Regions from separate parts of the Rothia sp. HSID18069 genome, predicted to be linked through region 2. Evidence: predicted binding sites of a transcription regulator. Region 2 holds the regulator's gene; the other holds the start of a gene.
The links. Region 2 encodes LexA, which represses DNA repair genes until DNA is damaged. Its sites were predicted from a motif close to TCGAACANNTGTTCGA; they were not measured.

Region 1: ruvA (Holliday junction branch migration protein RuvA) is a predicted target of LexA. The motif match lies at 2,837-2,852, and genes of this name have one in related genera.

Annotation. Positions count from the first base shown of each region.
Region 1 is NZ_RBMG01000001.1:787,969-799,051, reverse strand. It holds gene secD (protein translocase subunit SecD) at 1-258, opposite strand, end outside; gene yajC (preprotein translocase subunit YajC) at 342-722, opposite strand; gene ruvB (Holliday junction branch migration DNA helicase RuvB) at 954-1,940, opposite strand; gene ruvA (Holliday junction branch migration protein RuvA) at 2,149-2,772, opposite strand; gene ruvC (crossover junction endodeoxyribonuclease RuvC) at 2,955-3,611, opposite strand; gene D8M41_RS03545 (YebC/PmpR family DNA-binding transcriptional regulator) at 3,740-4,498, opposite strand; gene D8M41_RS03540 (type 1 glutamine amidotransferase) at 4,597-5,361, opposite strand; gene D8M41_RS03535 (Mur ligase family protein) at 5,365-6,651, opposite strand; gene D8M41_RS03530 (hypothetical protein) at 6,810-7,853, opposite strand; gene D8M41_RS03525 (hypothetical protein) at 7,911-8,735, opposite strand; gene D8M41_RS03520 (HIT family protein) at 9,142-9,708, opposite strand; gene D8M41_RS03515 (potassium channel family protein) at 9,864-10,886, opposite strand.
Region 2 is NZ_RBMG01000006.1:22,981-34,063, forward strand. It holds gene D8M41_RS10895 (DUF1844 domain-containing protein) at 1-91, shown strand, start outside; gene D8M41_RS10900 (hypothetical protein) at 238-648, shown strand; gene D8M41_RS10905 (hypothetical protein) at 846-1,535, shown strand; gene D8M41_RS10910 (hypothetical protein) at 1,733-2,116, shown strand; gene D8M41_RS10915 (SMI1/KNR4 family protein) at 2,371-2,967, shown strand; gene D8M41_RS10920 (hypothetical protein) at 3,090-3,593, opposite strand; gene D8M41_RS10925 (SseB family protein) at 3,597-4,490, opposite strand; gene D8M41_RS10930 (HisA/HisF-related TIM barrel protein) at 4,487-5,320, opposite strand; gene D8M41_RS11715 (hypothetical protein) at 5,331-5,504, opposite strand; gene D8M41_RS10935 (imidazole glycerol phosphate synthase) at 5,511-6,206, opposite strand; gene D8M41_RS10940 (LysM peptidoglycan-binding domain-containing protein) at 6,329-6,883, opposite strand; gene lexA (transcriptional repressor LexA) at 7,259-7,942, shown strand; gene D8M41_RS10950 (VOC family protein) at 8,047-8,415, shown strand; gene D8M41_RS10955 (ATP-dependent DNA helicase) at 8,578-10,587, opposite strand; gene hflX (GTPase HflX) at 10,608-11,083, opposite strand, start outside.

The DNA of each region.
Region 1 (11,083 bases), on a different contig from region 2:
GCCCGCGCCATCAACGCGCTGACGGATAATTTCAACTGCCTGGTTCAGCTGCTCTTGGCTGACAGATTCATTCTGCGACCCGTTAACTTTGGGTGAAAGAATCATCTGCGTGCCGCCAGAGAGGTCAAGCGCAAGTTTCGGGCCCCACGACCCGCCCGCCTGGGTGGTGCCGAAAATACCTGCGGCCATCACAATCATGAGCAAAACCATTGAGACGAGGGCGCCTCGTGCAGCTGTAAGCGGGGAACGCTTAGCCATGTATGCCCCTTACTAGATTTTTATCTTCTCAATCAGCAAGAATAGCACCCGTTCTAGGGTGCTATTCCCGATTATTGTCTTTATTAATTGAGGTCGTAGCCCTTGGCAGGCTTCTCGGGTGACTCGTCTTCCGCCGTGTCTTTGGACTCGGTGCTTTCCACGACTTCTTCCTTAGCCTCCACCGGTTCTTCTTCCGCAACATCCACCACGGTGGCAACAGCGTCCAGGCTAATGGTGATGATCGTTCCCTCGGCGATCTCCACAAGTGCTTTACGGTTTTCATGGTCGGTTGAGACGATGGTGCCGTACAGCCCGGCGCGGGTCATAATTTCATCACCAGCACGCAGGTTTTCCTGCATAGTCTGGGTGGCTTGCATCTGTGCTTTCTGCCGTTTAGTGCCGCTGTAAATGCTCCAGATCATGAAGAGCACAAAAACGGCGAGAAGTATCATCGTAATATCCATGGTGTCCTCTCTGTAGGGACGTGTCCCCGGCGTCGCCCTACCCGGGGTGCATAGGATGGTGACGCGCCTGTGTTCATAGTTTCTCTACTGTACCCATCCTACGCGAGAGCACAGTCTTTCCCTATCGGTTATGCGCTCAGCCGCAGTTTTTCTTGAGAAACTACCCTGCCACGGTGATGTTTTCCCCACTGAAAACAGCATGACCGTTCCGTGCTAGGGGATATTTCGATGCTACAGGTTAATGTCGGGGGCTTCTAGCCCCAGATGCTCCCACGCGGCAGGCAGCGCCACACGCCCGCGAGGGGTGCGGCCAATCAACCCTTCACGCACCAGGTAGGGTTCAGCTACTGTCTCCACGGTCTCGGTTTCTTCACCAACGGCGATAGCCAGGGTGGAAAGGCCCACCGGTCCCCCACCGAACTTGTGGATGAGCGATTCAAGAACAGCGCGGTCCAGGCGGTCCAGCCCGCGCTCATCCACTTCATACATGTCAAGGGCGGTTGCCGCATTGTGGGCGTTAATATTGGGCACATCATTCACAAGGGCCCAGTCGCGTACACGGCGGAGCAGCCGGTTAGCGATACGCGGCGTGCCGCGTGAACGGCCCGCGATCTCTGCGAACCCCTCACTGGTGATACTCATATCCATCAGACCGGCACTGCGGCGTAGCACCAGCTCAAGCTCCGGCACAGAGTAGAACTCCAGGTGCCCGGTGAACCCGAAACGGTCACGCAGCGGCCCGGGGAGCAGCCCGGCACGGGTTGTGGCACCCACCAGGGTAAACTGCGGTAGTTCAAGGGGGATGGAGGTTGCTCCCGCTCCCTTACCAACCACAATATCCACGCGAAAATCTTCCATCGCCATGTACAGCATTTCTTCGGCGGGGCGGCTCATACGATGTATTTCATCCAGGAAAAGCACCTCGCCGGGGGTTAGCGACGAGAGGATGGCCGCTAAATCGCCGGAGTGCTGAATAGCTGGGCCGGAGGTGATGCGCAAAGGGGCATCCATCTCAGCGGCAATAATCATGGCGAGCGTGGTTTTGCCAAGCCCGGGAGGGCCGGAAAGAAGCACATGATCAGCGCTGCGGCCCCGCATTTTCGAGGCTTCCAGCACTAGGGAAAGCTGCTGCCGCACCCTTTTTTGCCCCACGAAGTCACCAAGCGATTTGGGGCGCAGGGCCGCCTCAATCATTTTTTCTTCGGGTTCTTCTTCCATGGCAACTAGCCGCTGCTGCCCGGGCACCTGACCGGGTGCGTAACCGCCCGACGGCGTAGGCTCATAGGGGTTATCTGTCACGTGTTCTTATCCTCTGTAGATGCTGTAGCTCTCGTGCCTGAGCGTGCTGCGGCGGCTCTATCCGATACTACCGTACGCACCACCGGGTGCGGTGTGCTCCCCGTGGTAGGGTGTGTTCCGCCGTGCGTTAGCGTCGCCCAACAGTATTTTGCGCCCCTAAGGAGGCAAGCACCCCGCGAAGTGCCGCGCCTACCGCCTCATTCTCGGCGCCCGGGTTGTGGGTCACATAGGCGTCAATCGCAGCATTAGCGTCTTTTTCAGTCCAACCCAAGGAGGTGAGAGCATCGAGAACCTGCGGTTTCCACACCAGCCCGCTCTGGGGGGCGGCTGCTTCTTCTCCTTGGCTTTCGCTAAGAATTAGTTTGCCCGCCAGCTCAAGCACAATACGCCGCGCACCCTTAGGGCCAATACCGGGAACCTTGGTGAATGCTTTATCATCCCCTGTGGCCACAGCGCGCTCCACCTCACTGGCGGTGTGCACGCTCAGCACAGCCAACGCAATACGCGGACCAATTCCCGAGACGGAGAGCATCATATCAAACACTTCACGTTCGGCGGGTTCAGCGAAACCGTAGAGCGTCATAGATTCTTCGCGCACAATCATGCTGGTGAGCACCGTGGCGGTCTCCCCCAGGTGCAGGCTGGCGAGCGTACGGGCGGTGGCGTGCACAAGCATCCCAAACCCGTTGACGTCGAGGATGACGCTGTCGAGACCTACATGGCTTACTCTGCCGGTGAGTGACGCAATCATAGTTTCCTCTCATAGGGCGCACTAGGTACCGTTGCTGTGAGCAGGGCGCGCACCTCCAGTATATTAGAATATATCTTCTGAAATCAACCACATGATGACCCGCCCGCGAAAAATCCTTGAGAATAACAGGAAAAACGCGCACATCATATTCGAAAATAATATCGAAAAATGTGTTGGGTCGTCTACCTGCGGGCCTTCGCCTCCGCCTCTTTCCACGCCCGCTGCGCAGGAGTGAGCGCAGCACCCCGGGCAGCCTGCACAGGCCGGGACCCCTGGTGAGTCTGGGTGTGCGCCGCCATATTAATGCCCGAACCGATGCCGCCGCCGCGCCACCCGTGACAGATGGCAATAGCGAGCGCATCGGCAGCATCCGCCGGTTTCGGCATTTTTTCAAGGCCCAGGATGCGGGTTACCATCCGCCCTACGGAGCCTTTATCGGCCCGCCCGGAGCCGGTGACCGCCGCCTTCACCTCGGAGGGGGTGTGAAAATGCACGGGCACACCAAGCATTGCGGCCGCCGAAATCACCGCCCCGGAGGCGTGCGCGGTACCGATCACAGTATTGACCTGTTCTTGGGCGAAGATTCGCTCAATAGCGAGCGCATCTGGCTTATACACTTTAATCCACTGTTGGGCGGCGTTGAATATGCGCAGAATACGCTGATCCAGTGCCTCAGCCGCCTGGGTTCCGGCGATACCGACGTTCACGAAGTAGGCTTTGCGGTCGGCGGTCATATCGAGCATGGAGATGCCGCAGCGGGTTAGGCCCGGGTCGATGCCCATAATGCGTGTGGCACCGGGTACGCGCGGCTCGGGGGCGAGCGGGTGGTTTTCGCTCATCCGGTTTCTCCTTATGCTGTCGTTGGCTGTCCCCTCCGACTCCGGTGGGGGTGCGCCCAGATAGAGTACGGTGCCCGGCTCACTGCCCGCGTGTGCGGGGCGTGTCCGGGCACTCGTGCGTTTTGTGCTTATTCGGCTTCTAGCTGGGCGATAACCTCTGCGGAAACGTTTGCGTTGGAGTAGACGTTCTGGACGTCGTCGAGTTCTTCGACCGCATCCGCGAGTTTGAGGAACTTTTTGGCGCCGTCAAGGTCGAGGTCTACCTGCATGGTGGGGCGGAATACGGGGTCGTCGTTGTTGTACTCCAGTTCCGCTTCATCCAGTGCTTTGCGGATTTCGGGCAGGTCGGTTGCGGCGGATACGACGGTGAACACGTCGCCTTCGTCCAGTACTTCTTCAGCACCTGCATCAAGCACGGCCATGAGCACGTCATCTTCGGTGAGCCCGTCGGTTTTCGCTACTTCGGCCACGCCTTTACGCTCGAAGAGGAACGCCACGGAGCCCTGGTCTGCCATGGTGCCGCCGTTGCGGGTCACGGCCAGGCGCACGTCTGATGCGGCACGGTTGCGGTTATCGGTCAGGCACTCGATGTACAGTGCGGTGCCTTGCGGGCCGCGTGCCTCGTACATGATTTCGGTGTAGTCGATGGTTTCGCCGGTCAGCCCAGCACCGCGTTTAATGGCGCGGTCAATATTGTCGTTGGGCACCGAGTTCTTTTTTGCTTTCGACACGGCAAGGTCGAGTGCGGGGTTGCCCGCAATGTCTGCCCCGCCCATGCGGGCGGCTACTTCGATTGCCTTAATGAATTTGGCGAATGCCTTCGCGCGCTTGGCGTCAATCGCGGCTTTCTTGTGTTTGGTGGTGGCCCATTTGGAGTGACCCGACATTCGTTTCTCCCTTACGTTAATGTTCTGTGCGGGCGCACGTGGGTGGCCGCGCGTCAATACTTTTCAACTATACCGGCTGATGTGCGCTGGCAGTAGTTTTAGCGGGGGCGTTTCATCGCTGATGCGCGTGCCTTGTTCACGAGTGTGTCGTCGATTGTGGCGGGGGTGAATTCGCCGTATTTACGTTTGGCGGCCTGCTCGATCAGGTAGTCAGAGATTTTGGGGTTTTTGGGCAGTAGTGAGCCGTGCAGGTAGGTGCCGATCACGTTGTGCACGCGCGCGCCTTCATGGGTTTCTGCCTTGTTGTTCCCTTCGCCTTTGGTGACGGTGGCGGCAAGCGGGGTGCACCCGGAGCCCAGGTAGGTGAGCCCGGAGTGGTTTTCAAACCCGATGATGGTTCCGAAGTCTTTGGACTCTTCAACAATGTTGCCGATCAGTCGTTCGTCACCGCCTACAGTGTGGGCGTCGAAAATCCCGATGCCTTTGAGCACTTCCCCTTCGCGGGTGCGGAATTCTTTGCCGAACAGCTGGTATAGGCCGCAGATGACGAGCATGGGGGTGCCGTCTTCGGCGAGCTGTTTCAGGTGTTCGGAGTTGGCGTGCAGGTCTTCTTGGATGACGGTCTGCCCGGAGTCCTGGCCGCCGCCGCCAATAATAATATCGATGTCTTGGGGGAATTCGTCGCCGGGGTTGTAGTCGATAATGTCGACGTCGAACCCGTGGGCGTGTGCGCGGCGTGCGAGTGAGAGCGTGTTGCCCCAGTCGCCGTAAATGTTCATGTCTTTGGGGTACAGCTGCAGGATACGCAGAGTTTTGCCGTTGTTCGGCCCGGCGGCGGGGGTTCCGGCGATGGTGTGGGTCATGGCTTAGGAAACCCTTTCGACGTTGGTGATTTTTCCGAGTTCTTCGCGCAGGGCGAGCATTGAGGTGTAGGTGCAGAAGATACGCATGGGTGCCTGCCCGCTGTTGGCGATGAACGAGCGGAGGGCGTCGTCTAGGTCTTCTTGCACGTCTTCTACGGGTACGCCGTCGTGTTCTAGGCGCAGCACCATATCCCAGGCGCGCACCCCGGAGACCATTTTCACGCCGGTGGCGGCTAGGTCGTGGAAGTCTACGTCCCACAGCCAGGAGACGTCGCGCCCGTCGGCGTACTGGTCGTTAATGGTGATCATGGTGGCGTAGTCGTGGGAGTTTGCGCTGGCCAGTGAGAGGCGGAACCCGCTGGGGTTTTTCACCAGCAGCAGCTGCAGCGGACGCCCGTTCACGTTGAGGGTTTCGCCGCGGCCGAATGCGGGGGTGATTTTTGCCAGCTCGTTCACGAGGGCGTCTTGGTTGAGTTTTTCGCCCATGACGGCGCGGGTGAGGGCCATTGCGGCGGCGGCGTTGAAAATGTTGTAGATGCCGTAGAGGTTAATCTGCCCTTTGATGCTTTGACCCGCCATGTTGAAGGTTGCGCTGCTGCCGGAGAAGGCGGTGAGGGTCACGTCTGAGTCGGGCAGGTCGGCGGAGCGTGCGCCCACGCCGCTGCGCAGCTCGTCGTCTGAGGGGAAGTATGAGCGCAGCTCGTCGTTCAGCCCGAAGTAGCTGATGTTCGTGCCGGGCTGCACGGCTTGAGCGAGCGAGCGGATGCGCGGGTCTTCACGGTTGAGCACCACGGTTTTAGTGGTTGCGGCGGCTACGGTGGAGAGCATCCTGCGGGTGGTGTCGATTTCGCCGAAGCGGTCAAGCTGATCGCGCAGCACGTTCAGCAGCAGCGCATAGTCGGGTTTGACGGCTTTGACGAAGTGCACGGCGTGCGCCTCGTCTAGTTCGAGCACGGCAATGTCTGCATCGAGTTTTCCGGTGAGGCTCATTGCGCCCAGGAGGGCCGCCGCCACGCCGCGCACGAAGTTGGAGCCGGTGCGGTTGGTGAAGACTTTAAGCCCCTGCGATTCGAGCAGCTGCACCGTCATTTTGGTGGTGGTGGTTTTGCCGTTGGTGCCCGAGACAACGACCACGCCGTAGGGCAGTTTGGCGAGTTCTTCGGCCACGAATTCGGGGTGCAGTTTTTCCATGACGAGGCCGGGGAATGCGGAACCGCCGCCGCGTAGTTTACTTGCGTAGCGTACGCCCTGGCCGAGCAAACGAATGAGGGGTTTTGACATGCACACTATTTTATACCCTCCCGCACTGTGTAATTGCACGGTATGGCGTTGCTTACTTTGCGGGTGTTGGCGGCGGCCTTTTATGTGTTGTGCCATGCACACAACGGCGCGTGCCGCTATTTCCCGGTGTGTTTTCGCGGGAGTAGTAATAATTTTTCTGGGTGATTTTAGAAGAGAGCCGTTTGAATATTTACGGTGCTTATGTCGTGGTTCACGGTGAAGGCTAGGTTGTCGATTTCGGCCGTGTTTACCAGCAGGGCGGCGGCTGGGTCGCCGGTGTGGGCGGTCATGAATTTCCCGGCCGCGCCGGTGCAGTAAAACCCTGCGGCGCCGGTGGAAAGTACGCTGGGGAACTGCCCGAGCGGTTCGGGGCTGCCAGCTCGCAGGGCTGCGTAGGGGCGGGCCATGGCGGGTGAGGGTTCCCACGGCTCATACAGCGGGGTAAGAGGGGCGCGCAGTTGAGCGTGGGTGAGCGCTTCCCGGGCGGTTTTCATGGTTTCTTGGTGGGCGCTGCGTATTGTGCTGTTTGGCAGCGGGTTAAGCCAGGCACGGTATTTGCTGGGTGTCTGTTTCACCTGCGGCACCCCGCCGATGCGGGTAACAGCGTCTTCGGCTTCACGCACGCTCAGCCCGTCGGGTGCTTGGGCTATGTAGGTTGCGACAGCGGGCGCCTGCTCGTCGAGGCGGCGCGGGGTTGAGGCTTGGGAACTGGTGCCTACTTTGCTGGTTCCGTCGGGGAATGTGGCAATGTAGAGCCGGTGCGGTGTCGCCGCGTAGGCTCGCATCCCCGGGGTTAATGTGCCGGGGTGCAGGTGCGCGGTGTGAAGGGCCGTGAACTCGTCGCGGGCGGCGCATCGTTCGCATTGTTTACCGCTGCGGATGCGTGCTCCTTCTGGGCAGGGCACCCGGTGGGGCGCACCCGTGTTTGGGGTGTTTGTGTTCTCACCGGGTGGCCCGCTTGCAAAGTACCCGGCACAGTAGCGCAGGTGTTCACCGGCGGTATCAGCCAGTAGCCGCAGCCCAAGAAAAGCGCCGGGGGTAAGCGGTATGCGGATGCGCTCACCGCTGGGGTGCTGCTCCCCCGCCGCTGCGGTGAGGGGTTCCGCTTCAAGAACGGGCTGGCGCTCAACCCACCGCAGCTCACGCCAGATGAGCGCCCGGTCGCTGCCGCCGCTAGGGGCCACACTATCGAGCAGGTTCAGGGGCGTCATCCTCCCAGCATACCTATTCCCAACAGGCTCTAATACCCCCATGAGCCGGGTGCGCGGCTACTTCAGCCACTTGGAGCGGAGCGAGTCTACCTTCTTCACTTTCCACCCCTGGTCTTCCACGTACACAAGGGTCATATTGAAGTCCTCTTGAATACCCCACGAGTAGTACCGGTTATCGGCTTGACCGCTATCTTTGTTGTACCAGGTGTAGGTGTTGCGTTTGTGCCGTACCGCAATGGTGACTTCTTTTTTATCGTCGCTCCATTTTTCCGAATCGGCCACACGTTTCATGGTGTATTTATATTCACCAACCCAGTACCCTGCCTCACGCAGTTCATTATCGTTTTTGCTTTGGCCGTCGGGGGATTTGTCGGTACGTTCGTCTTTTTCACTGGATTTATCGTACTGATAGTCGGGGGCGTACACGTTTTTGGTGTAGTTCTCAATTTCCGTATTAGTGTACGCAGTGTACCGGTAGGTTTCACCCATGTATTTAATGAGTGCATCTACCCCGTCAAGTTCACGGGATTTTACGGTGTCTGAAAGTACCGGCGCACCCATATTGTAGACGGGGTGCTTATCGGTGGGCGGTATGAATTTACCAGCGTAGTAGTTATCAAGCTCCGTGCTGCTCAGCGGGGCGGGTGAGCCATCGGGCAGCGTGGGTGCGGGGCGTTCTTTGGTGAGCGGCACACTGGATTTGGCTGATGCGCTCGCTGAGGGGGTGGCTGATGCGGAGGTGCTGATCGTACCTGATGCGTCGGTTTCTTCGTCGACGTATTCGGCGCATCCGGCGGTTGCGAGCAGGCAGGCTACGATCGTGAAACTGGTGATTGTTCGGGTAATTTGGGGTCGTTTACCTGTGGGGATGCGGGGGCTCATCGGCGGCTTTCGTGGTTGGTTTGCGGTCAGCTGGGTGGGAAGGTCCGGAAGGAACCTTGGGGTCGGCGGTACGGGTGGTTTCGCCGTTATATATCATGCCATACTTTACGGTTCAAAAAATAATCTGACACCGTGGTTTTAGCATGATGCGTTTCACTCGTGGCTGCGGGCGCTTTCTGCCCGTGAAAAATAATGCTTAGGGGTGGGTATTTAGGCTGGGGTGCGGCAGATTTTGGGCGCTGGCAGCCTTTTTCTGTGTCTGGTTTTTTGCGGGGTTTTAAACAGCACAGTTTACCCTTCTGTAGAGGTTCAACTTACCGATTTATTGTACGCCTGCTTTTCTGTCTTAACAAGGAAACGCGGGGGTTGAATTACCCACAGTCTTCCTTATTCTGTGCCCGCACAATTACTGGGTTTGAGCGAATCCGTCGGCGATTATCTGGCGCATGTCGTCAAGGGTGCGAGACATGGTTTTTGTGTGCGCAATAATGGGCAGAAAATTGGTGTCGCCGCTCCAGCGGGGCAGAATATGCTGGTGCAGGTGGTCGGCTATGCCCGCTCCCCCGACTTTGCCCTGATTCATACCAATGTTGAACCCGTCGTTATGGGACACTTTGCGCAGAACCCGCATGGTGCGCTGAGTCAGGTGCGCCATTTCAAGGGTTTCTTCTTCGGTTGCCTGGTCGTACAGCGGAATGTGGCGGTACGGGCAGATGAGCAGGTGCCCCGGATTATAGGGGTACAGGTTAAGCAGCGCGAAGGTGTGCTCCCCACGGTATACAATGAGCGATTCCTCATCACTGCGTGAGGGTGCCGTGCAGAAGGGGCAGGTTTTCTCGGTGTGGTCCTGCTGCCCGCCACTCACGTAGGCGGTGCGGTGCGGTGTCCAGAGCCGCTGGAACGCATCGGGCACGCCGGGCAGCTCGAAGTTGTCGGCGGTGTTCGTGGTGTGGGCATTCTGGTTCTCGCTCATGTCTCTATTAAACCGCACGGCGCACCTGTGAGGGCGCTATCGCCCGGTGCTTGTAGAAATAACTGGTGTTCCCGCAGGCGGCCCCATAACCCGGTGGAGCATAGATCGCACTGGTCAGCCTAAAATTCTCCCCAGCCACCGTATAGGTGCGGGGTTTAAGAATCACGCCGCAGGCGCACCGCGATCTTCTGTCGGATCACGGTAAGCGTCTGTTTGGTCTCTTCGATAAGTTCCATGGGCTGTTCAGGCTCGCGGGTGTCGTCCTCTGCGGTATCGGGGGCGCCCCGCCGGGAGGCAAGAAATTCCTGGGTGAGTTCTTCGGGCGGGCGGTGTACCGTGCCGTCTCCCATACGGATGGCGAGCATCGCCTTAAGCTCGGCGATTTCGGCGTGAAGCGCTTCAATATCGGCCTTCGTTGCGGCGTGGTCTTCTTCGGTGACTCCGCTAATTTTTTCGATCACCCAGGTGGCAAGCGCACCGGTGATCACACCGAACAGGCCGACCCCGTAAATCATAACGACCACGGCAATAACCCTGCCGGAGACGGTCACCGGGTACACGTCGCCGTAGCCCACGGTTGCCAGGGTCGCCAGAGTCCACCAGTACGCTGTCCAGATGTCTTTGATGAGGGCACCGGAGGCGTCTTGCTCAATGGAGAAAACGGCCAGGGCCGCCATAATCACAAAGATCAGCGTGTACCCGAAGAGTTTAACGGCCAGCTCTGAGAGCAGCTTGTACTGGCGGTTGGCGGTCATGTGAAGCATCGCCAAGAAACTCACAATACGCCAGGCTGGCAGAAGCACAATAGCGAGATTCATGAGGTTGTGCGTGAGGAAGTAGATGCGCCGGGGCGCCAGGTAAAGCCGCACACAATAATCAACCGCGAAAAGCGCCCACAGTACCATCTGAAGAATATTAAGAACACCGTCAATCGGCGCGCTAATGCGCGTGCTCACAATGGGCGCGGCGTAGGCAATAAGGTACAGGAGCGAGGCAATAAAAAGCGGTTTATCGGTGCGACGCTCCCATTCGGTGAGTCCTTCTTCGCCGCGGGTAATCTTGGGCCGGCGGGCCTGTTCCGGTTCGGAAAGCCGAGTTGGGGAGGGGTCTAAAGAAGTGTTTTCAGACTCGGGTGCGGTGCGAGTGTGTGGTGTTTCTGCGCCGTTTGCCTCTGCCATGCTGCCCAGTCCTTACGCGCTCTTCGTTGAAGCAGGTCTGCTGTGAACCGCAGGTTCGTGCGTGAACCTCCTGTAGCCATCATATCGGTTTTTCCACACATATCTGCGGATGCTGCAGAACTAGCGTGAGAGGCACCCACTATCCGGGAGCGTTGGTTTTTGCATCGGGGATTTGGCCCAGACCAGTACAGAAAGAA
Region 2 (11,083 bases):
CACATTACAGTTGGCATTCCGTGAAGCGTCCCCTATCCCTGACGAACCTGGCCAGGGCCCTGGAGAAAAATTCACTGGACCGGTCTGCTAAGTCTGCGCAGCATGTTATAACACCTCAACCCAGAACCAGCAGTCGCTGCGTTACCTATATCTCTAAGCGCGGGGCATTCCACACGAGCGGTTGCCCCGCACAAGTATCTCTTCAGCAACAAGTGCAATCCATAAAGATTATTTATCGTGGAATTTAAGACAACTTCAGACTCTCCTTCTTGGACTCATGTTTCACAGCTCAGGGAAGAACTAGAAGGAATAGAAAAGATAATCAATAAATTTAGTAATTTTCCCGTAAATATAGGGATCTGCGTGAGATGTTTAGACAGTTGGAGCGGATGGAAATCCGGTGCCAGATACTATTCAAGTGATAACTTTATATACATAGACATTGTCACACAAGAAATAGATTACAAACCCTATATAAACAATGTTCCTGCACAGCGTAAAATAATAGGTCAAGAGTTTTATAATTTTTTCCCAAAAGCCATGAAAAAATATGAAAAAAGATTTCCATCCCTAAAGGACATAAACCCTTATTTCATGGATGATTTAAAACATTGGTTAATTAAAAATCACTGGATTGATTCTCAATAAATTATGAGTGATATATTACGGATAATATGTAGCTCAAACGGCCTATCGTTCGAAACGTCACCAGACTATTCATAGAATGTGCAGCGATAGTACACCCTGTACCGAGCTGGATAGACTTAACGGGCAACACCAGAGCTCTGCACTTCCTGTTAAAATTTAATAAATAGTTCCAACATATCAAATCAGAGGATAATAAAATGAATAAATTAGAAATAATTAAGAAATACATCAGAGTAAATGAGATAGGAAAGGCGCAGAACCTAATCTTTAAAAGTATTACAGACTCAAATATCAGTATATTAGAAAAAAGAGAAATAATTGATTTATTCGTATCACTAGTTCCCAACCGGCGATCAGGCCTGATCGTAGAAATGAACAGCCTACTGGATAACCACACCCAGCTTCTCACATATTTTTCACAAAGTATTAAGAACCTTCCCCTTGAAGAAGAGGGTGACGTAAAGGAAAATGGCATAGAGTATATTGAAAATATTTTCCTGACTCTTGATCTAGAAAAACCCGTTGAAGGTATTAAACTCTCAGAGTGTCTACTTGATAAGAAATATTATGGGAATTTAAAAGATAAATATATGAAAAATATTAATAAAATATATTTTTCTTCAAGCAATAAGGACAAAATAGGCCTGTCTCTTGACAAAACATTTGCTTCGATAGATAAAAAGCTTACTGGTTTAGGTGCAGAAAATAATATTTATACTTATTTTATAGACGAGGTAATGCGTGATGCAGAAATACTCATAAAACATTATGCCTTTGATAAAGTTGACTATTTTATTGATTCACTGGCAAAGTGTTACCTAAAAGGTTATTTCCCCTATACGTGGGAAGGTAAATACCCAGAAGGTTATATTAAATATTTAGCCTAAACAGCAAGTTGCCGATCTACAGAACGGGGTTAGTCGTCAGCTCGCAATATCACTGCTGATACCACATATGGACTTCTGAAGGTTTCAGGCTGTAGCAACAATAAAATTTTTAGGGAATGACTTCGCTCAAGAGTAGACGATATGCAAGAATGGGTCTATGCGTGCGAAACGGTGACTGCACAGTAGGGATTTAAAGAATGAAAAAATCTATAGAGTATAAAATAGCAAAATTTAATAATCATATAAAAACAAATTTTGACTGGCTGGATTTTCAAGTCACTTCACTTGATTTTACCAAATTAAATATTATTGCCAGCTACGATCCAAGTTACTATCTCAATTATAATATTGACCTATACAACACTAAATATTTATCCGGAAGTTTAACATGGACTATAGATATTGACAATAACACTACTGCTGCAGAAATTATTAGTAGTAAAGAATATACCTATTTGCCCGCGGAACAAGAAAATTATTTTTTCCTAAGATTTAATAATACAGATTTAGAGTCTTCTCCTTTTATTATTATGGCAAATGACATAAATATTTCTTATGAGAAGAAATATTTTAATCTTTGAATTACACATTTAGAGGAGGAGGGGAATTATTGATATCTACATAAATTCCAGAATTAACGATGTAAAATTATTTCTTCACGGTAGATTGAAAATTAATATCTTTACACCGAGGCGACGCTGAGTTATAATTTTATTATTATACGATAAACGTAATCAGGTCAAAGATCGCCTTTGAAGCATTACTGGTATACAGATGCTTCACCCCGGTGTTGCAGTATTTATCTTTGAGTATAATCATCGAAAGAGATACTAAAATGAGGATTAAGAATTTAGTTGAAGAAATGGGTGGAGTCGCAAGGTTTACATCTGAACCGCTAGCCCCTACCCTTCGAGAAACAATGTCTGAATTTTTAGACATTACTAGAGAAGAATTTGCTGACTATTTAGATTACCTTGAGTTATATGGTGGGGAAACAGGACTTATAAAAGAATATAGATTAACACCATACAGCAACCTTCCTGAATATTGTTATCCAGATGATGCTATTCCTCCTGTTGGAGGTAATATTGCATGGGGTGGCGGAGGTTTAGGATTTTTTATAGCACCTGTGAAGAGTGGTGAACAATCCTCCCCGATGAGTGAAAGACTTAAAAAATATAAAAATAGAATACCGGATAACTTTCTACCAATATCAAGTAATGAGTTCGGTGACTTAATATGCCTATGCACCCAAGGGGAAAGAATCGGGCAAATTTTCTACTGGGATCATGAAAATGAGTGGGATGAAGAGGATTATATTGATGATTATGGTGTGCCGATGCCTGAAGAAGTAAAATTACAAAATATCTATCTAATCGGTAAAAACTTATATGACTGCTTTAGCAGGATGACTCCAGATTTATTGGATTAGCAAGTGCCACCTATACGTACCCAACTCCCTTGTTTCACTCATTAATTATTTAATTAGGTAATAAATATATCCACCCTTGTGAGCTGTGGAGCACCACTATACGTGAATCTCACCCGGCAGTGCTATCGGGCAGAGGCCATTGTTTTTCTCACCAGAATACGGGATGGCTCGTGCTGGCTTATTATTTTTGCTAGGAAAAAACCTTGCTCACCGTTAGAGAGGTAATACAGGTTCAGCCCGTTTCTCAGAAAAATCACATACTCGTCCCCATCCGAATACTCCTCAATGGCTGCATGTTTTAAAGGGCTGAGGTTAAATTTTTCAACCGTTAGGATGGAGCACAAAGCCGCATCTAGCACCAGCTCCGGAGCATACACCTCAATCTGCTCGCCTTTAGGACGATAAGTATTTTCATCACAGATAAACGCAATACTGTACCCTGCATAATCGAAATAGTACATGGGTACACCAGTCCCAAATGAGCGGTCACACTGTTGTTGTAGAAGCCTAACAACATGTGTTTCCGAACTAACGCCACGGAAGAATGTGCCACACGCCAAGAATTCTGAAACACTAAACACTGGTAATGATGTAACGCCGCTCACCTTACCCAACACAGCAGCCACTATCTATGAAGCCTGTGAAAGTTTTATCTGCACCGAATCCACTAGCTCCGAGATAACCTCGCTAGCAGCAAGCCGCTGCTGAAAATCAGTAATAGTAGCGTCCAGTTGTTCCCGTGTCATGCCTGGTTTCAGCACCAGCGTTATCTCAAGTTCTGGCCCATGACCGCCCCCTGCCAGAATACGCCCCTTAGCAGAACGAGAGTCAACCCCCGCCGCTGCCGCTAACTGCACATCCTCAACCTGAGGCATCAGGCGAATAAGTTGGCGCACATCCTGGGAGACCGCCCCGTGGTTGTATGACGGCACCCACGGTTGTTCTTTAGCAATAGCCCAAATCGCCGGTCGACGCACCACAAATGTGGGGTCTTGCCCCGGGTTCACCACGATCAGCTGATTATTATCTTCCACCGCGCTCAACGATGTTTTACGCATCGAAGCAGCCACAGGACGCGCCTGGGCGTGCCACTGCGTCAAATAGTCCACACAGGTAAAAACAGGCAATGCCCTACGGCCATCTGGTGATTGAATACTCACCAGCGCCATATCTGCTTCTTTGTCTGAGACCAGCCCCTCAGCTGTAAGATGTACCTGAGATAGCTGTGCTACCACAGGAACAAATACCCGGGCCTCACGAAGAGCATCCACCACTGTTGTTTCATTCGCCTCACCCGCTGCAAATGCTTTCAATGCTGCACCAAGGGCAGGTTCTGTCAGCCCATTATCCCCATAAAACTGGTGGGTCTGTGAGGTGCCCTCGCCAAGGTTGCGACCTTTCCATGGCTGGCCCCCGGTATCTGTCTTACGACCGGCGCTACGTAACTGCGCGGCAATATGGGCCGGGAGCTTGCCGTGAAGACTCTGGGGACCGTGGTGTTGGTGATTCCCTCCGCCGCTCATTCACCGCTGCTTTCTGCCTGCTCTGTTGGCGGTTTCCACGCCAGTTGTTCCTGCACACTAACACCTTCCGCAGTACCGTGTGCCACCTGTAGCGCCTGCTCAAGGGTAAAGCGTCCTGTGTAAAGGGCTTTGCCCAGCACCAAGGCCTCCAGACCCTGGGCTGTCATACAACGCAGCACACGAATATCATTAAGGTTTGCCACCCCGCCAGAAGCTATCACCGGTTTCCCGGTCAGCGCCAACACGTGTTGCAGCGGCTCAAGGCCTGGCCCAGATAACGCCCCGTCACGGCTCACGTCAGTAACAACATACCGTTGAGCTCCCGCACGCTCAAGCCACATGATACTCGCGTCCAATGTGTCTCCCCGCCAATCGGTACCGCGGGCAACCACCACACCATCACGGACATCAACCCCAAGGGCCAGTAGTTCGCCATGTTCCTCAAGAACTTGTTCAAGCCAACTGGGCTGTGCCAGTGCCGCTGAGGTGACATTAATACGATCTGGTCTCAAGCTAAGAGCCAACTCAATGCTGCGGTGATCTTTAATACCGCCGCTTACCTGAATCTTTATACGGTTGGAGGTTCTGTCCCGCACCTCATCTATGACCTGTTCCAGCACAGAAGTATTAGTGCCGCGGCCAAAAGCCAAATCAAGATCTACCAGGTGAATCCACTCAGCACCGGCCTCACACCAGGTAATGGCGGCCGCCACGGGATCAATGCTCTGCGAAGTGCCCAACAGCTGCCCGCCCAGCGGACGTACAGCCCGCCCTTCAGAAATATCAACAGCGGGAAGCAGCTGAAGCTTCCCGAAATGCTGAGAGTGCATGAGCAGCCCCTTATGACCCAAAAGTAAAAGCTACATACGCCCCGTACCCAAAAAGCGCCAGAGCGATAAGCCACATAATAACCTGCGCAACTAACGGTAATTTCTGCTTACGAAACGATATTCCCCCACCCGCGAAGAAGGCTCCCACAGTCATGAGTATCAGACCGGAATACATTGGGTTCATGGACGACTAATTCTCCTCAACGTTGTTCTCAACCACTACTGACATCCGCCCCGTCACAGGTAATGAGGCAACCCACCGGCGCATGAACTCCTCACCGGGCTCTCCCGATGCAATCGGACAAAACTGCACTGCTGTTAGCGGGCCATTCTCAACCGCCGCAATGTACGGCGGCGTAGTCTGTGTCCAACTCACCGCAGGAGCTCTCATATAGTCAATATTTTGCTCAAACTCCCACCGCAGCACGCCGTCTTCGGCCTTGTACCGCAGCGCTCCAGGCAGATTATGAAGCAGGGAACTTTCTTGTGCGGGCACCAGCTGTTGTACACCGAGAGGGGCACCAGCAGCAGCGAGCTTACAGGCATGCCCGGGCCACTCCCCCATACCTTTAACTTCGACGGTACCGGCTGAAGTCGTATCGTCCATTGTCTCGAACAACATGCCAAAAGCTGCCCCCGCAAAAAGCACTGGACGTCCCCCAGCCACACGACGCCCCACCACACGTTCAGCATCGAAAGACTGCACCGTGCGATAAGTCTCAATAGAGCTTGTATGGCCAGGAATAATCATGCCATCAGCGTCCAACAGTTCATTGGAGGTTTTAGTGACAAGAACCTGTGCCCCTGCGCGTCCAAGAGCCTGTGCTAGTTCTCCGAACGTGCCAGGCTCCCCCAGGATCGCAACGACCGGTTGTTCCTGCGCCATCATTCCTCCGATTCATCGCTTTGTACCATAGGCACTGGACCCACAACTTCTAGGGTACAGGGTCTTTTGAGACGGTGCTATTGCACACCCGACCCAGAAAATATGTTTCGTATAGCTACTATTCACCGTGCAGGAACCTCCAGCCGTTGACCAGCCTGAAGCTTGGTGTTCTGTAAATCATTCAGTTTAATGATGCGCACAATCGTGTCCCGAGGGTCTGTCTCAGGGTCCGCCTCATGAGCAATATCCCATAGGGTTTGCTCCGCTTTGACAGTAACCACCTTAGTAACTGCCGTAGTCTGCTGTGATGTTCCAGCCTGTGCACCCTGGGGCGCTAATAGGGTAATGGCACCAAGCACAATGAGGGCCGCAAGTGTGAGCAACGGCAGCCCCAGCAGGAGCATACCCCTGCGGCCCAAACGACTGTGAATATATTTAATGGGCGAAAAGATGCGCCCACCAGACTGCTGCTGAGGTACTCGAGTGTTACGCGGTGGTTGAGTCACTGAGATCTGTTGAGCCGGGTTCTCAGCCGAACCGCCGCGGTGCGTGGAACGTGCCCGTTCAGCCTGTTGGCGTTCCCGAGCCAGCCGTCGCACGGCCGCCGATGATTTACGTCGGGCGGGGTGAATAACCGTTAGACCGGAAGGAATAGCGGGGCTTGCCTGGGTATCCATAACGAGTCCTTTCACTGGCTGGTTGTCATAAAGGTGTTGATGGGGTGATGGGACGAGTAACGAATCATCCCGTTTCTTCGGACGCGGGCTATCAGCAAGACTCTGCACACATGCACTGGATGTATGAGCAATCATGAGCAAACCTCTGCTTTCGAAGATGTGTTCCTTAGGTAGAACCGAGTATATCGAATCTCTATTCCAAATTCTAGTAGATGTGTACTAAAAATTTCTTCGAAGTTTCACGAGAAATCTAGAATAAATGTTTGGTTTTTGAGGAAGTTTGTTCTAAAATGGGAGCAACGATCGTTCCATTGGCGCTACGCCGCACGTACTAGTCGCTTCAGCAGGCGCCGCAGTCTAGGAAAGAAGGCACCCATGGCACCCGAGACCCCACGCCCGGCCCTAACTCCGCGCCAGCAGAAGATTTTGGACGCTATTCGCACCGAGATTGAGCAGAAAGGATATCCCCCATCAATGCGCCAAATCGGCGATATGGTGGGTCTTGCATCCCTCTCGTCGGTGACGCACCAGCTGGGGCGACTTGAGAAAATGGGTTATATTCGCCGTGACCCCAAGCTGCCGCGAGCAATTGAGGTGCTGGACGCCTCAGGAAACTCCGAACAACGTGCCAATACCCAAGCGCCCAAAGTTCCGGAGCTGCCTACCTTTGAAGTCAGCGACGAGGATATGGTGCCTATCCCTCTGGTAGGTCGCATAGCGGCAGGCGGGCCCATCACGGCAGAGCAATCCGTTGAGGATGTGCTTTCCCTCCCCAAACAGCTGGTTGGCAGCGGCAAGCTCTTTATGCTGCGCGTCAAAGGAGATTCGATGATCGACGCCGCCATATGCGACGGTGACTGGGTTGTTGTACGTGAACAACACACCGCCGATAATGGAGACATTGTTGCGGCTCTTCTTGACGACGAAGCGACCGTCAAAGTATTCCGCCAAGTAGATGGTCATACCTGGCTACTCCCCCGAAATTCCCAATATGAGCCCATACTCGGCGACCGCGCCACGGTGATGGGTAAAGTAGTTTCTGTTCTGCGAAGCATCTAACGGGGACCTTCTGACCTGCGCACGTTTTTCTCAAAAGACACAACGCTAGAGGTTCCGTTCCTGCGTATTCAGCCGTCTCATGTCCAGAAAGGAATAACAGCACAATGATTGACCGTGAGATCGTTTTTATTGTCTATGTATCGGATATCGAGGCCTCAGTGTCCTTCTATACGAGCCTTCTAAATCTTGAAGTCAGTTTTACCTCACCACGCTATGTCACCATGGATTTAGCACCGGGAGTCTCGCTAGCGTTGTGGACCGGAGCAAGCAATGCTCTTCATGAAACTTCAATACGTACCTCTGAGGTATGTATAAATCTCAAGGGTTCCGATGCAGAAATCCTCACGCAGTACCAAGCCTGGGTGGAACAAGGGGTTGTCATATTGGAAGAGCCCCATCGTGATGTATTTGGGATGACTTTCGTAGCAAGTGATCTAGATGGGAACCGTATCCGAGTTGCCCCGATAGACTAACTAATTACTATAGGCAGCCATAAACGCACAATACATCAGGGAGGGTACCGTCGAACGGTACCCTCCCTTTCCCACATTACATCTATGGACGCTTCGCTACGTTTATGTCTCGGTACCAGTACCGGAATACAACGTGTATTAAACCCGCGTATCTTATTGCTTTTAGTCAATACTCTGATAGAGCCGTTCTAAAGCACCCAAAACAACATTCTTATCCTGGGTGGTCCAAAGGTTAGGCATCGCCCGCATCAGGTACCCACCGTATCGCTGAGTCGCCAGCCTAGAGTCAAGGATCGCCACTACCCCGCGATCGTGGACGGAACGTATCAATCGCCCTGCTCCCTGAGACATGCGGATTGCCGCATGATATGCCGAAACAGCCATAAACCCATTCCCGCCTTTTTCTGCCACGGCACGGGTACGCGCTTGAGCGAGAGGATCGTCTGGGCGCGGGAACGGTATACGGTCCATCAGTACCAGACGACAGGAGTCTCCGGGAACATCCACTCCCTGCCAAAGGCTCATGGTGCCGAAAAGACAAGCATTTATATCTTCAGTAAACTCCTCGACAAGAGCCCGCAATGAGGACTCTCCCTGCAAGAGAATATTCAAATCCGTGTGCTGACGTACATATTCAGCCGCCTGCTCGGCACCTCGCTTCGACGAGAATAACCCCAGAGCCCCACCACCAGAAGCTTCACATAATTCGCGTAATCGTTCGAGCTGCTGAGGATTCACGCCAAAGCTCGGTTTGGGCAAATCGGAAGCCACATACATAATGCCCTGCCGCGGATAATCAAACGGAGAGCCTACATCAAGACCTTCCCAGCGCGGAGCCTGCGGCCCCGCTAACCCTAGGGCACCTGCTACCGCATCGAAGGATTCACCCACGGTAAGGGTTGCACTCGTAAGAATAACGGTACGGTCCTCAAAAAGCCCCTCACGCAAACGGCTTCCAATGTTCAAAGGAGCAACGTGGAGTGTGGCGGGATCCTGATCGGAAGCTGCGGTATATCGTCCGTTTTCCCAACCACCCTGGCGTGATAACCACAGCACTTCGCGATGTTCGGCAGACTCCAGCATACGCGTTGCGGCATCGTGTACCTCAGAGACACGTGAACGAGCCATCTGAAGCCCGGCATCCGCCTCTTTATTGTCGCTCTTAGAGTCGGAAAGCGCCGCCCGTGCGGCATCGGCTACAGCCGCGAGTGCGTTCAGAAGTCGCCCTTCGAGCCTTTCTATCAAGCCCTCAGAAACACCTTCACATGCGGTTTCTAAAGAACCGGCGGCTTGTTCGAGCGCGCTGGAGTCTGCTTTGGAGCTCTTGCGGATATCGCGAGCGGCACGCCTGATTAAGGAAGCAGAAAGGGAATCCGTCACCGCGCCGGTCACGCGGTCTGCAAGCTCATGCGCCTCATCAATAATGACAATGTCATGCTCAGGCAGCACGCCCAGCCCTTCAAACGAATTAATGGCCAGCAGCGCGTGATTGGTGATAACAATATCCGATTCGTTGGCGCGGGTACGCGCCATTTCGCTGAAGCACTCCTCAACCATTGGGCAGCGCCGTCCCAAGCATTCTGAGGCGCTCACAGACACCTGCGCCCAGGCCCTATCTGAGACACCGGGGCGCACTTCATCACGATCACCAGTCTCGGTGCGTCCCGCCCAGACACGCAAACGCTGCACCTCCTCGCTCAGGCGAGACGACGCCCCAGAAGATCCAGGGGCATCGAAGAGAGCCTCGGGCTCCTCTTCAGGGTACCCGCCTTCTAGCTTATGCAGGCACAGGTAATTATTGCGGCCTTTAAGAATCGCCACCTGGGCCTGCGACTCGGGGCGCGGTTCAAGTGCCGCAAGCAGACGCGGAATATCGCGGTTCACGATCTGCGATTGCAAAGCAAGGGTTGCGGTCGCCACAATAATGGGTTTGTTACTGTCGCCAACCTTGTGAAGTGCGGGAATGAGATACCCCAAAGATTTACCGGTTCCCGTGCCAGCCTGCACCAGCAGATGCCGCTCAAGCTCGAAAGCTTGAGCAACATGGGCTGCCATAAGTCGCTGCCCCTCACGTCGCTGACCACCCGTTGCCTCAATCACCTCGTCAAGCAGACGAAGCACAGGCTGGGCCCCCGGTAGGGTCTCGGGTTCAGCACCGGTGGGGGCGCTCACGCTCTCTTGCACTTTAACCCCTAGCTGCCCGAAGCGGCCACCGGTGTTGCGGCAGCATCCGCAAGCTCCGACTCAAGCACCTCTAGCAGTTCCCCGCTAATAACGTATTCTGAAAGCTCAGCGGCGATGTCCTCACGTACCAGTGCGGTGATAAAGGTGCCATCGGAGACAAACTCGGTGCGTTTAATCTCGGCATCCCACGAGTGCAGTCGGGAGATGACCTCCCCATGGTCATAAGGGACGAGAAGCTTCACCAGGATGGAAGGGCGCGGAATCGTATCCGCAATCTTCTGCTTGAGTTCATCAATGCCCTCCCCTGTGCGCGCCGAGACGATGATGTGGTTCGGTTCGCGCTGGCGCATGCGTTCGAGGATAAATGGATCAGCCGCATCCGCTTTATTGAGCACAATAATCTCGGGTATACGGCGAGCATCTAAATCCGCAATAACCTCACGCACAGCGCGAATCTGCCCCTCAGGGTCTGGGTGAGATGCGT